2 regions of the Paenibacillus shenyangensis genome follow, and region 1 is predicted to be linked to the other one. Evidence: riboswitches for the same ligand, from Rfam matches in the RefSeq annotation. Region 1 holds a riboswitch; the other holds the start of a gene.
What was found. Region 1 has a riboswitch for cyclic di-GMP ahead of H065_RS25060 (hypothetical protein). Riboswitches for the same ligand answer to the same signal wherever they lie in the genome.
Positions count from the first base shown of each region.

Region 2: it holds a riboswitch for cyclic di-GMP, as region 1 does, so the genes downstream of both, H065_RS0103250 (transglutaminase-like domain-containing protein) here and H065_RS25060 (hypothetical protein) in region 1, are expected to answer to the same signal.

Region 1 is NZ_AOIG01000004.1:34,153-41,788, reverse strand. It holds gene H065_RS0103085 (ABC transporter ATP-binding protein) at 1-41, shown strand, start outside; gene H065_RS0103080 (aldo/keto reductase) at 291-1,217, opposite strand; gene H065_RS0103075 (AraC family transcriptional regulator) at 1,340-2,182, shown strand; gene cysC (adenylyl-sulfate kinase) at 2,205-2,822, opposite strand; gene H065_RS0103065 (polysaccharide deacetylase family protein) at 3,042-3,767, opposite strand; gene H065_RS25060 (hypothetical protein) at 4,082-4,891, opposite strand; cyclic di-GMP riboswitch class I at 5,006-5,100, opposite strand; gene H065_RS0103055 (peptidylprolyl isomerase) at 5,377-6,147, opposite strand; gene H065_RS0103050 (hypothetical protein) at 6,411-6,689, opposite strand; gene H065_RS0103045 (AEC family transporter) at 6,736-7,636, opposite strand, start outside.
Region 2 is NZ_AOIG01000005.1:29,983-37,618, reverse strand. It holds gene fdhF (formate dehydrogenase subunit alpha) at 1-1,885, shown strand, start outside; gene H065_RS0103260 (helical membrane plugin domain-containing protein) at 1,869-2,444, shown strand; gene H065_RS0103255 (methylated-DNA--[protein]-cysteine S-methyltransferase) at 2,801-3,397, shown strand; gene H065_RS28110 (hypothetical protein) at 3,438-3,593, shown strand; gene H065_RS0103250 (transglutaminase-like domain-containing protein) at 3,660-4,463, opposite strand; cyclic di-GMP riboswitch class I at 4,603-4,685, opposite strand; gene H065_RS0103245 (class D sortase) at 4,851-5,504, opposite strand; gene H065_RS0103240 (alpha-L-fucosidase) at 5,914-7,278, shown strand; gene H065_RS0103235 (LysE/ArgO family amino acid transporter) at 7,399-7,636, shown strand, end outside.

The DNA of each region.
Region 1 (7,636 bases):
CCTTCCATCAGCTGCTAGCCTATCAGACAGCTGCCCAGTAATGCGGTTCGATTTTATTTTGTCGGACAAAGTATAATCATGCAGAAAAGGAACAGATCGCTGCGATGCAGTGGGATCTGTTCCTTTTTTATCGTACGGATTGAAAAATCAACGATAGGGTACAGCATTTCATGCGGATTGGCATTTAGTTAGAACATGTGAAGGTTTAAAAGTTTAAAGATTCGCCAATCACTCACCCTAATTCAAGATACGATCTACCTGTCCAGCGGATCACTGTATATCTGCAGGATTTATTTCAAATCCAGCCAATCCAGTTCTTCACGTGTCAGTGTAATCTGCGCACCCTCATCACAGGATAGCAGTTCTTCACGGTTCTGTGCTCCGATCAAAGCACAGGTCGGAAAAGGCTGATTGAGTACATAAGCCAGCGCAATCTGGATCGTAGTACTCTGCTTCTGTCCAGCCAGTTCTCCAGCACGGCGCAGCCGCTCCCAGTTCTCATCGCTGTAGAATACGCGCACCAGATCTTCATTATCCCGCACCTCCGGGGTAAAGCGTCCGGTAAAGAAGCCCCGCGCCTGTGAAGACCAGGATAGCAGTGGCAGCTGGGTCTGTTCATGCCAATCCAGTGTTTCGCGGTCAGCGGAGACACAGCCTGCCCAGAATGGCTCATTGGCTTTGGCAAGACTCAGATTGGGACTACTGAAAGTAAAACCGGTTAATCCATGGGAAGCGGCATAGTCATTCGCTTCCTGTAGCCGCTGCCAGGTCCAGTTGGAAGCGCCGATAGCACCGATCCGTCCAGCTTCGACATGCTCGTTAAGCGCTTCCAGAATAGAGCCTACAGGAACAGACGGATCATCACGATGCAGACCATACAGTTCGATAAAGTCGGTCTTCAGCCGCTCCAGGCTGGTCATCAGGTCGCTACGGATATCCTCTGCATTCACACGTGGTCCATGCTGATCATGATGGGCACCCTTGGTCAGAATGACCAGTGCTTCACGGTTACCGCGTTCCTGCATATATTGGCCAAGCACTTCCTCGCTCTCACCGCCGCAGTAAATATGGGCAGTGTCTATTGTCGTACCGCCAATTGCCAGAAAAGCATCCAGATTCGCAGCTGCTTTTTCATACGTATCATGCTTAAAATAGTCTGTACCTTTGATCAGGCGAGAGACTGGTTTGCGTGCACCTTCAATTTGGATATATTCCATGTCTTATATCTTCCTTTCGTATGAGGAATCGATTACCTGTATGTTGTGATTATAATGAATTCAAAAAGGCTTGGAAATGATAATATATTGAATAGGTTAACACAATATTGTCATTAGAGAGGATGAGGAAGATTAGACAGACCGTACTACTTACTTTGCAGGAACAGCCATATTTTTGTCTGCCGGAATCAGTAGGGCATTATCATGATCAACCGGAACATTCCGTGTTGAGAGAAGAGGGTGCACTGAATAATTTTAATATACATTATGTAGCTGCCGGTAAAGGATATGTGGAAGTGGAGGGAACGGTACATGAACTGCGCAGCGGGCAGGCGGTGCTTTATTTTCCGCATCAGCGTCAGCGGTATTACAGCAGCCAGGATGATCCGTGGGATGTGCGCTGGGTGCATTTTTATGGAGAGCGTCTGCATGATTATATGATTGAGCGTGGATTTCACCGCAATCTATTGTGGACACTGCGTCAGCGGGAAGGCTGGGAAGCCTCTCATCTGGCACTGCTGAATGAAGCGGAGCAGCACCGGATGCTGCATCCGTCACTATTATCGACACTGACCTATGCGGTGCTCGCCGAATTCGTGCATCAGGCGGTTCCGCTGAAGAATCGGCGTGCGGGTCAGGCGGAAGGCCGGATTCTGAGCCTGCTGCCACAGATGCAGCAACAGGCCTGCGAACCTTTTCTCCTGCAGGATTGGGCGGAGCGGGCAGGGGTGAGCGAACATTATTTTTGCAGACTGTTCAAAAGTGTAGTCGAGATGACTCCAATGGAATTCATCACCCGTTCCCGCTTGCAGATGGCCAAGCAGTGGTTATTGGAACGGCCGGATCGCCCTGTGGGGCAGATTGCCGAGGATGCCGGCTATCCCAGTGCCAGCTACTTCAATCGTCAATTTCTCACCCGTGAAAAGATGACACCTACGGAGTATCGCAGACTGTATTGGAATTGAATACGATGCTGATTTCAGCGAATCAGCCAGAGATATTCAGGCTGGCTGCCCCTGACAATTCCAGTGTCTCCATAATCAGCATGACCGATTCCTCTACAGACAGGAACTCGGTGTTAATAACCAATTCAGGCTGCTCGGGTACATCGTAGGGAGCACTGATCCCGGTAAACTGCGGAATCTCCCCGCTGCGGGCACGCTGGTACAATCCCTTGGGATCACGCTGTTCACAGGCTGCCAGAGAGCAGTTCACATAGATCTCGCAAAAGTCTTCGGGCTGGAACATGTCCCGTACCATTTGCCGATCCGGAGCATGGGGGGAAATCAGTGCAGCGATAACAATCTGTCCACCATCCAGCAGGATGCGGGCGACTTCTCCCATGCGGCGAAGATTCTCGCGCCGATCTTCTGGAGCAAAGCCCAGATCGCTGTTCAGTCCCTGCCGTACCCGGTCCCCATCCAGTACATAACAAGATTGTCCACGCAGGAACAGCTCATGCTCCAGTGCAAAAGCGAGAGTGGATTTCCCTGATCCGGACAATCCGGTCAGCCACAGTACACGTCCCTTTTGCCGATAAAGCCGCTCGCGGTCAGCGCGTGTAACCAGAGGGAATCCTGCTGCAGGCTGCTGTGATTCTGTCATAAATACGCTCCTTTGTACGATAAATTGGATTTATTTTATCATACCAGCAATAAGCCGGAATTGCCTGCATGACAAAAGTGAATTTGGCAGAAGACGAGTGAACCGGAGAACCATATAAAAAGCCCCTGTCCAAAGGAGTACAATCTCCTTGCGGACAGGGGCTTTTCGTATCGCTGTATGAATGTCATACGCTACAGGTTCGGCAATCAATCGCAGAACTTAGCGTTCGTCGTTCCAGAAGTTCAGCGGATGATTTTTTTTATCCAATATTTCAAAATGATAACCCTCTGCCTTGAGCTCTTTGAGTACTTTTGGCAGTACTTTGAGAGTGGCAGGTTGATCATGCATCAGTATAACCGGAGTAGCTCCGCGACGTTCTACCGATTTCACCTGGGTCATAATATTGTTGTACACCTTCTGGTGATCTTTTTTGTACTTCCAGTCCAGGGAATCCACGTTCCAGTCCCACAGATGGAAGCCGCCGGTGCTCAGCATAATATCCCGGTAGGATTTTTTGAGATATGGCTTGCTGCCATAAGGAGTACGTACCAGACTTGTGGACTTGCCGGTTACTTTGTACAGACTTTCGTTGGCGCCCTTCATTTCCTTGTAGGCGCTGTACGGAGAACTGTAGAATTGGCTGACTACATGACTTACACCATGGAGGCCAAGTCCGTTGCCTTCTTTGACAATACGTTTGGTCGCTGCCGGGAAGTGTTCCATATGCGGTCCAAGCATAAAGAAAGTCGCTTTGGCATTGTACTGGTCGAGGATATCGAGCAGCTGCATCGTATGTGCAGTCGGTCCATCGTCAAAGGTCAGATAGATCACTTTGGATGAATGTGCTTTGCTGCCGGATGACTGCGATTTGGCAGCGGTCGCTGTCTGAGGAATCAGAAGTACAGCGATGAGTAGTGCGAGTAACCATTTTTGCTTATGTAACATGAATAAGACGCTCCTTACCTGCAATTTTCTGTATTCATCATAACAAGACAGGAAGGAATGAATCTTCCGTAAATGGATACTATTGCATAACATTTTTGTTACATTAATCGGCATTAAACTACAAAATCGTCAAATTGTGAATATTGCAAATGAAAGAATTGGTTCCAAAGATAGAAAGGTAAGTAATTGGTCGCATACGAGAAGGCCAAAAATCAAATATTCATGAAGGATGAAAATGCCTCCACATATTCTCCCTATACAAAAAACGAGACAAACGGAAAACAACGTCTGTCTCGATAGTGAATCGCTACTATTTATTTGCTTACCAGTGTCGACCAACCAGCATAATCATGGACAGCGATACCGGCAAAAGAGTCGTGCTTGCCCGCCTGCTTCGTCACACGAGCGAGCTGGTTGTTCAGGTAAGCGGCGCCTTCCTCATAAAAAGTGATAGTATTCCCCTCACTCGTAGGGTTGGTCTCCACCCCTACATAGACGGGTGTACCGACAGCATCACCCTCGGCCAGCTGGGCTTCGGCAACATCCAGAATTCCGGAGGCACTATCACGGTAAGCCATGATCGTAATGGAATCGTACTGCTGCATCATCCAACTGCTGAGCGTTGCAGATTCGTCTGCGGTCAACAGGGTATGCAGCCAGAACGGGATATCGGCGGAAGCGGGGATATGCAGCGAATGAGCAGCTTGTACGACGCTCTCAACACTATGCTGCCAGCCTGCGATAACGGTTAACTGATCGGTGCGCCATTCGGGCAGCAGATAAGGTTCGATATCGATATGGATACCGCTGAACTTCTCATCGGCAGAGGCGCCCTGTTGATACGTGGTAATCCAGTCAAGCGTGGCTTGAAGTTCATGACGCCGGGAATCCAGCGCCCAAGAGGGGGCTCCATCGAGTGCTTGCACTGTAATGCCTTGGGCAGAAGCAGCAGCGATAAAGTGTTGATATACATTAGCATCCAGATCGTCGTTGACCTGCAGGTAGATCAGGGTAACGTTCTGGCTGACTGCAAAAGATAAAATACTGGCTGTAGAATTTACAATCAGCTGTGTGTTCCACAGCCAGGTTGCTTTTTGAGGTGATTGAGCATAAGCGGGTGTCATCGTGAATCCTCCTAGCCACAGTAGTAATGCTATACAGAGGATACCCAATTGTAGGCGATAATATGCTGTTCTCATGATGTTGGACTCCTTCGAGTCATACCGCATCAGGTATTCATCGGCAACCGGCTATCCTAGCAAGACCCTGCCCATCATGCCTTAGACCCTTGGCTTTGCGTCTTCACCTTTCAGTGAATTTGCCCTGATTAAATATGATAAACAATAGGTTCAGCAGAGGTTGCTGTAGTATGCACTCTTGTAGGATTGCATAACATATATATCGTCTATATAGCTAAGTTTCTAAATAGAATTTCGGTATTTTAACGACAAAAATTGACATTTTTTATGGAAAGGTACTGCCAAAGAAGAGCATAGTGCATAGGGAAGCATTATATACTGCAGCTAAGAATGGATTCACCTAATCATCACAGGTCCGAAAGGATCAAAAAAAACCAGCGCTATGGAAAGCGCTGGTCGAATAAATCTTTTTATTTGCTTTTCTCGGGTTCCGGATAATCGACACCTTTAGTATCCACGGTTACCTTTTTCATGACAGGAGGAGTGTTAGGTTTGTCATTGGCACCTGTTGGCAGGTTGACGATCTTGTTGACTTCTTCCATACCGTTGATAACTTTACCAAATGCAGCATACTCGCCATCCAGATGCGGAGCATCGGCTACCATCAGGAAGAACTGGGAGCCGCCGGAGTTTGGATCGCCGGAACGTGCCATCGACAGTACGCCTGCCGTGTGCTTCAGGTCATTCTGCACGCCATTGGATTTGAATTCACCGGGGATGCTGTAACCCGGATCACCAGTGCCATCGCCGTTGGGATCGCCACCCTGGATCATGAAGCCCGGAATAACGCGGTGGAAAGTCAGGCCATCATAGAATCCTTTTTTGACGAGGGAAATAAAGTTGTTAACGCTGTTGGGTGCTGCTTTGGGATACAGTTCGATTTCAATCTTTTGGCCATCATTCATTTCAACGGTTACGATAGGGTCATTGGCCTGCTTGAAGTCAGCGGAGTTATCAGTTGCGGATGGTGTCTGCGCTGTATCGGTTGCTGTAGAGCCGCTCTGGTCACCAGTCGTTCCAGTCGAACCGGTAGTGCCATTTGTTTCCGTACTGTTGGAAGTACCGGTCTGGCCCGTAGTGGAACTGCTCGTTCCATTGTTGTTACCGCAGCCAGCGATGATCAGGAACAAGGCTGCACATACGAGTACAAATACAACATTTTTACGCGGTTGGCGTAGCATAGAGGTCTTCACTCCTTAGTGGGTTGGTAATTTCCTCGGCACGTCATCGGGCGTTAACCGATTTCAAGCCGGATGGATCATCCGAAAAGAAACGTCTAACGCCGGGATGGTACTGCAGGACATATACTATGACTTTAAACCAAGGTAGGGTTATGAAGCAAATATCTGTGCGAAAGGAAAAAAAGACCCTTTGAAATAGTGGGAAGATTAGCCATCATGCTTACCTACTTTCTATTTCAAAAGGCTTAGAGAAAAGAGAATATTTATTTGTTGCGTATTTGCTGGATCAGCTTAAAAGATAGCACCATAATTGCTGTCAAATACAAAGCCAGTAAAATATCAAAATAGAAACCACCATACATTAATCGATTAATTGCCAATATTGAAAAAGAAAACATAGTGATAAGCAGAATGGGAACCAGGTTGATTTTATTGGAAGTTTTCGATCGTTTTTGGATGATAAAAATAATAGCTACTATAATTACAGCATAAAATATAAAACCGCCTAATGCTCCCACTAACAGTGAAAAACTGTCACTCATTATCGTCCTCCTTTTATCATGTTAATCACTGATTGACATATATCTGCTATAAATGACCGGACAATGTAATTACGGCCGTAATGGTAAATACATTCACAATCGTCGAAATAAGTACCGTCTGGGCGGCAAAATCCGGTTCATTACGGTATTCTTCTGCCAGAATCGATGTATTTACACCTGTAGGCATAGCGGATGCGATCAATAGTGCCTGTGCCGGAATCCCGTGCATATCGAGCAGCAGAATCAGCATCAATCCGATTAATGGACCGCCAAACAGTCGCAGCACCATACTGATATAGATATCGCTGCGATAGAGCCGCAGTGGATATTTGACGATCTGCGCACCGAGCGTGATCAGTGCGATCGCGACCATGGACTGCTGGGCATAGGTGAGCGGCTGGGCGAGCACAGTCGGTAGCGGAATCGCGAGCGCATGCATGATCAGGCCAAGTGCCAGTGCATAGGGTACTGGCATTTTCAGGAATCCGATAATGACGCTGCGATAGTTACCCTGCAGCCGGGAGCCCTGAATCGAGATAACTCCATAGGTAAAGGTAAGCAGGCTCTGCAGGGACATGATCAGTGCCTGCATCGACGCAGCCAGTGGTTCTCCGCTGAATACAAGCTGATTGACAGGCAACCCGTAATTGCCGGAGTTATCCAGCATAATGCTATTGTTAAAAGCAGCCTTTTTCCCACCTTTGTATCCCATAATCCGGGAAGTGAGCGAGCCGAGAATATACAGAATCAGTATATACAGGGCATAGAACAGTACTACACTGCCTAGCAGCTCGGGATTCATATTCGAATGATACAGACTCATAAATACCGTCGCCGGTGTAATGCAGTAAAAGTTGATTTTGGATAGCGTGTACAGATCCAGCTGAAAAATCCGCTGAAGTACCGAACCGACAACAATCAGTACAATAATCGGCAGTACGACGCTG
Region 2 (7,636 bases), on a different contig from region 1:
ATGTTCCAATGAAGAGAACTACATTTTCCAGAAATTTGCCCGTTCGATTATGGGTACTAATAATGTCGATAACTGCTCTCGTTACTGTCAGTCGCCTGCTACATCCGGTCTGATGCGTACGGTTGGCATGGGCGGGGATAGTGGTACGATGGTCGATATCCAGCAATCAGAGCTGGTCATCATTGTCGGTGCCAATCCGGCAGAATCCCATCCGGTACTCGCTACCCGGGTGAAGCGTGCGCATAAGCTGAATGGTCAGAAGCTGATCGTATCGGATATTCGCAAAAATGAAATGGCGGAACGTGCAGATATGCATTTGCATCCCAAACCAGGTTCCGATCTGGTCTGGCTCTCTGCGGTGACGAAATACATTATCGATCAGGGCTGGGAAGCGGCAGATTTCCTGAACAACCGTGTTGAAGGGTATGAGGAATATCGTGAGTCACTCGCTCCATACACACTGGATTATGCAGAACAGGTATCCGGTCTGACCCGTGAGCAGCTGATTCGTACAGCAGAGATGATCCATGAGTCCGGTTCTGTATGTATCCTGTGGGCGATGGGGGTTACTCAGCATCGCGGTGGTACAGATACATCGACAGCGATCTGTAATCTGCTGCTTGCTACCGGCAACTTTGGTCGCCCGGGTACAGGAGCGTATCCGCTGCGTGGTCATAACAATGTGCAGGGCGCCTGTGATTTTGGTACGATGCCGAGCTATTTCCCCGGATATGAGAAAGTGACTGACGATGCGGTACGTTCCCGTTATGAGCAGGCATGGGGCGTGGAGCTGCCGGTAGAGCCGGGACTGGATAATCATGAAATGGTCGATGCGATCGAAGAAGGTACACTCAAAGCGATGTATCTGTTTGGAGAGGAAATGGCATTTGTCGATTCCAACTCCAACTTTGTGGAAGAAATGTTCGGCAAGCTGGAATTTTTCGTGGTGCAGGATATATTCTTCTCCCGGACAGCACAGTTCGCAGATGTGGTTCTGCCTGCTTCACCAAGTCTGGAAAAAGACGGCACCTTCACGAATACCGAGCGCCGGATTCAGCGTTTCCATCAAGTGTTCGAGCCAATGGGTGAATCCAGACCGGACTGGAGAATTATCCAGGATGTAGCCAATGCTCTGGGAGCTGGCTGGAATTATACCCACCCCGGTGAAATTATGGCGGAAGCAGCAAGCCTTGCTCCATTGTTCGCGGGGGTCAGCTATGATCGCCTGGAAGGATGGAATAGTCAGGTTTGGCCGGTAGAACCGGATGGAAGCAGTACAGAACTACTGTATACCGAGAAATTTGCTTTCCCAAGCGGCAAGGCACGTCTATTCCCGGTCAGCTGGACACTGCCATACGAGCCGGAAGCAGAATATGATCTTCATCTGAATAATGGCCGACTGCTGGAGCATTTCCATGAAGGCAATATGACGTATCAATCCCAGAATATCCGCCACAAAGTACCATCTACATGGCTGGAAGTCTCGCCGGAGCTGGCTGCCGAGCGAGGCATGGAGACAGGTGCCAAAGTGCGGCTCGTATCTCCATATGGTCAGGCCAAGCTGTCGGTCGTTGTTACCGATCGGGTTAAAGGCAAAGAGCTATATCTGCCGATGAATACCCAGAATGCAAGTGAAGCGATCAATCGTCTGACCAGCAGTCATACGGACAAAATTACGCATACGCCGAGTTACAAGGAAATCAGTGTACGGATGGAAGTACTTGAAGATCGCGGTGTATCGCCATTGCCGCAGGTTAACCACCGGTTTGCCAAGCGTCGTCCGCAGATCAGCGTTCGGGTAGAGGACAAGTGGAAGCGTCAGGATTATGAGCCGATAGCAGATACCATTCGGAAGGAGCGTGCCCAGTATGGCCAGAGCCATTAACCGGATTGAACGCCACGAACCGACAGAAGCGGAAATACAGGCTGAATCCCTCACCCAGATTATCAAGGCACTCAGCGATAATAAGGAAGCCATTCTCAAAACGCTGGATATTATCAAAGAACTGGATAACGCCGGCATGCTCGATATTGCCGGTGCCCTGCTCAAGAACCGGACAGAAGTAGGCGTACATGGAGTCAATCTAATCAACTCCCTGAATATTCCGCCGCTGATCCGCAATGCCTTTACCCTGAGTCAAATGGTCGGCAAGATTGATCCGCTGGAAATGGATCGACTGCTGAATGCACTGGGAAGCGGGTTAAGCCATCTCGGTGAAATGGACCCTGCGAACTCGAAGCATGGAGATTCACGGGATCAGGAACCGCCGGGAATGCTGCATCTGCTCAAAACGATGCGCGATCCGGATGTGCGTACGACGATGGCTTTTGGACTCCAGTTTCTCAAGTCGATGGGCGGCGAGCTGAACAAACCAAAACCCGATCCATCCGATTCTTTTGCTGATCCGCAGCGCAAAGAAAGTGAAACACACAAGGAAGTATAACGCGATACAGGTAAAAGCAAACCAGCATAGAGGGCATAACAGAAAAAGGACGGATATCAAATGCAGCTCCGGGATGACACAAGGAGCTGCATTTTGGTATGTTCCGAAAGGGAAGTGGATTCCGGGAAAATAGCAGGATGAAGTACAAGCTGGAATAGAAGCTGGAATAGAAGCGCAATATTTTGAACATCAGATCGTGATATAACTGAAGCAGAAGATCATCAAATGCAGTCGGAACATACGAACCAGAAAGATAGATAGATAAAAGCAATAAACGAGAAATAAGCTACAGCACAAAACGGCAATAATCCGCATAAAGTAGAGTATATGTAATTTGACAAAAGGAGGCCTACGATATGTCAGCAGATCAGCCCATTTTGTACTACAAGTGGTTAAATGATAAACAGTGGCATCTCTATATCGCTGCGACAGTAGACGGGTTATGTTATGTCAGTTCACCGGATCAGCCGCTGGAAGACCTGGTATTGTGGGCGAGCAGCCGTTTTCCGGGATACGTATTGGTGGAAGATGGGCAGCAGATGGAAGGCTATGCAGCACTTATAATCCAGTATCTGCATGGAGCAGCAGATGCACTGGATAACGTAAAGCATGATCTAAGGGGAACCCCTTTTCAGCTGGCAGTATGGGAAGCACTAAGCCGTATACCATATGGTCAGACTCTAACGTACTCGGCAGTTGCCGAAATGGCTGGCAGACCCGATGCAGTGAGAGCGGTAGGCGCGGCAATTGGGGCCAATCCTGTCTTGATCACGATTCCGTGTCATCGGGTTATCGGTAAAAATGGCAATTTGACAGGATACCGGGGAGGTATGCCGATGAAGCAGGCACTTCTGCAGCTGGAGCAGTCGGCTGGGAGCTCTCCAAATATCGGTAAAGGAACTGTACCATCTAACCCTACTGCCGGTATAACAACCCCTCTTTCTTCTATATAAGAAGAAGCAGGCATGGATCAGATGTTTAAATCGACTTATTATGAATAAAGTATATATCATATCAATAAAGTATCTGGGTGATGTATACATGGGTAACAATACAAAAACCCCTTTGCCGATGGTAGGCAAAGGGGTTTTTATTTTCTTAAATTCAATGTTATATGAAGTTTGTTTATTATTTATCAAGCCTAATTAACCTTCGATAAAAGCTGTGAATAAGGAGTGCAACGTTTAGGAGAAGATGAAACCTTCAGTAACGATATTAATATACTTTGGCTGCTTGGTACTGTGTAGCGTCTTTGGCAAAGGGGATACTTTTGCCCTTTTGTTGAAGCGATGCATCTACAGTAGCATCCACAGTGACCCATTTACCGTTCAGATAAACTTCATTCCAGGCATGATATTCTTTAACAGCTGATGTAGTTCCCATTACCAGCTTGGCAGGAATACCCTGGCTACGCAGCATCGCTGCATTCAGAGAAGCATAATCATAGCAGATGCCTTTACGGGAAGACAGTGTCTGCTGCGGATCAGGTACATAGACGGTTGGTAATGCGCTAGCGAGCTGATAATCGTATTTGATGCTGCTTGTAATATAATCGTAGATTGCCTGTGCTTTTTGCTGATCGTTTGTAGCATTTTGGGTTAGCTTGGCTGCGAGTGAAGTAACAGCAGGACTGTTTTTCCAATCGATATTTTGAGTGGAGGCCAGATATACACTGTTCTCATTGCTCAATTGTACCTGCAGCGAATCGGAATATACTTTTTTATAGTTGTTGCCGGATGTATTTTCCAGAACGCTTACCTGATACGTACCACTTCCCAGCTGCAATGGCAACGAAGTATCAGTATGGGAAGAAGAAAGATTGTACGTATAACTGGTATCATTCTTAGTAATCATAACTTTGGTACGTGTATTGGAAGGAGCTTCATAGTGAACAGCGACATAACCCTGATTGGCAGTGGAGCTGTCCAGCCAGCTAGAATCTTCGGCTGCGAATACAGATAATGGAGCTGCTGCAAGCAGCGAAATAGTTGTCAAGCAAGTTAGCAAAAGTTTCTTCATGACGACAAATCCTTTCAAAGGGGCTTAGTCGATCAATGAAGGATCACATTAACTCACTGTTATCCGTCGTTTGACTAAACCATTATATTCTATAAAGTGTAATATTTTACAATCCATTCATATAAAAAGAGCCTTTCCGTTCGGTAGCTGGCTGCCAACCCCGGAGGGTAAGGCCCTTTAGCTTTGCGTCCCTATCTTTAGACAGGTTTGCCGTTATCGTGTAAAAGCTCTTAATAAGCAAGTTACATAGCAACAATATGCAAGATATACATATTGGTGTGATTTATGGGTAAATAATAAGTTACTGGTTAGTTATAATCTTATAGTACCACAGCGATAATTCGACTAAAAGCGTCAAACAGGAATGTACGCGAAATGAATAATTTGCTATTCATTTATAGGATCATAGACGCGTACCGCATGTACTATAAGACGGTGGGTTGGATTGATTAGTGGGTCGCAGGTCACGAGTGTCAATTCTTCCGACTGATGATCGCTATCGAGTACAGATACTTCAGTGGGTTCTACAATTCGGATGCGATCGACCTGATAATTGTATTGTTGACCGGCAGATTCGATTTGGATCGAGTCACCGACTTTAACTTCACCCAGACGATTGAATAAACGACCGGTTTTATGAGCGCGATGCGCAGCAACAGCGAAGTTGCCTTTCTGTCCCAGCTGGTCAGTCTCGGAAATATGAACAGCAGCGCTGCGCATATTTTCACGAGTGGCACCTTCTACGATCGGAAGTTCCACATCGATTACCGGGATATGAATCACTCCCAGAATCTCACCGCTTGCTGGTAGTTCTGTCTTACTATTTATATTATCGGCAGCAGCTCCTTCATTTAGTAGAGCATTTACCTCCGAATAGCTATTTTTTAAATTTTTTGTCGTATTCTGATGAGAAACGGCGGCTGTCTGCTCCGCTTGACTCAGAAGACGCTCCTGCTGCCAATCGTCATACCATTCATTTGCCTGAGGATAGATCATCACCAGGATGCCTGCAACGATTAGCATGTACGCCCATTTTTTCATATCTATATTCATCCTCCTGCCTTTGGATTTGTCGAAATTACACAGTTAATTTTAAGAATAACACTATAGGCAGGATATAAAAAGGATAAATTCGATATATATATTAATACCCATATACTGTAATTTAATATACAATATATGGGTATTTTAATCTGATGGATTTAAGAACTTCTGCTGTCTTGAGAGTTTGGAAATCTATTTGTGAAATTCGATATTTTAACTCGATAAGCATAATAACAATGATATAATGCAAATAGATAATAACATTATGATGTTTAGATGAATTGGGCTTATAAGTAATAAAAAAAGTCATAAAGGCAAAATAAGCACACCAAGAAAATCTACATACATTCAGTCAGCGTAGATACAAAACCAATCTAAATCGTATAAGTGAAATGGAGATGGGTGTATGAATACGGGACAGGATAACAACAGCAGGCACACTGGGTCGGAGTCTGCAAAATGGTTCACGGATAGTCGGTATGGATTGTTTATTCATTTTGGACCTTATGCACAGTATGGACGCGGGGAACAGGTTCTGTTCCGAGAACATCTGGATCATCAGGAATATGCCCGGCAGGCGTGCAGCTGGAATCCGGAGCATTTCAACGCTCCGTTATGGGCACAGACAGCCCGCAAAGCAGGAATGAAATATGCATGTCTGACAACGCGCCACCATGACGGATTCTGTCTATGGGATTCACAGTACACAGACTATTCTACTGCTGCTCAGGCATGCGGGCGTGATCTGGTACGTGAATTTGTCGAGGCATTCCGGGCAGAGGGATTGCATATTGGACTGTATTATTCGTGGATGGACTGGCGGATTCCAGCTTTTTTTGACGGACCGGAGAAAGACCCGGATGGTTGGCAGGCGATGAAGGAATATATGCATAATCAGGTCGAGGAACTGCTGACCCGGTATGGACAGATTGATCACTTCTTCTTCGATGGGGTATGGCCGCGAACAGCAGAGGAGCTGGGTAGTGTAGAACTGGTACGCCGAATGAAAGAGCTGCAGCCCGGTATACTGGTGAATAATCGGCTGGGTCCGTCGGATGGAACGCGTACTTACGCAGATGGTGGCGCCGGCGCTGGTGATTCGGAAGTGCTGGGTGACTTTGGTACGCCGGAACATCAGATTGTGCCTGATCCGAACCGGTTATGGGAGTCCAACCAGGTCACTACCTGGCGTCTATGGGGATATGCTGCCGGAGAACGCTGGCGTTCTGCAGATATGCTGCTGGATATGCTATGCGAATGTGCAGAGAAAGGCGGTAATCTGCTGCTCAATGTTGGTCCCCAGCCGGACGGCCAGCTGCCGCCGGAATTTGTACAGCGAGCGCTAGAGATTGGGGCGTGGCTGGAAGTGCATGGTGAAGCGATATACAAATCGGATGGTGGTGATCTGACCGAGTTTATTACACGGGGAAGACAGACCATTAGTGGGAACCATCTGTATTTGATTATTCGCTTTTGGGATGGGAAGCCGGAAATACGCCTTGCCGACCTGGTATCGCGAGTAAAACGGGTGACACTACTCACGACCGGACATGAGCTGGAATTTGAACAGCAGGATCAGGTAGTATGGATCAAAGGACTTCCCAAAGAGCGTCCGACAGCTCTTTTTCCCGTCATACGAGTGGAGTGTGATGGTGTGCCGGAGAGTAATATATGGGGCAAGCAGCGATTATGGCAAGGCGATCCATCGCGGATTGCGGACTGGGCGAGAACAAGAGGATCATCGGTGTATGTTGATGGAGAGAAGAGATAAGCAAGAGCAAATGGAGTTTCATTTTATAAGATTATTAGAAAAATAAAAGAAACATTATTGCTGTATGCAGTTTGTTGATCCCGCGCTACACTGGTATTGGTGAACAAGGGGGAGATACAAATGGCTGGTGTTATACTGCATGCTTTTATATTGGCGCTGGGATTGATTCTGCCGCTGGGTGTCCAGAATGTGTTTATTTTTCAGCAGGGAATGGTACAGCGCAGATGGTGGAAAGTGTTGCCCGTAGTAATCACCGCTGGATTATGTGATACGCTACTGATCAGTCTGGCTATCGGCGGAGTATCGGTCCTAGTGCTGGGACTACCATGGGTCAAAACGGCACTGATGCTGGCGGGAG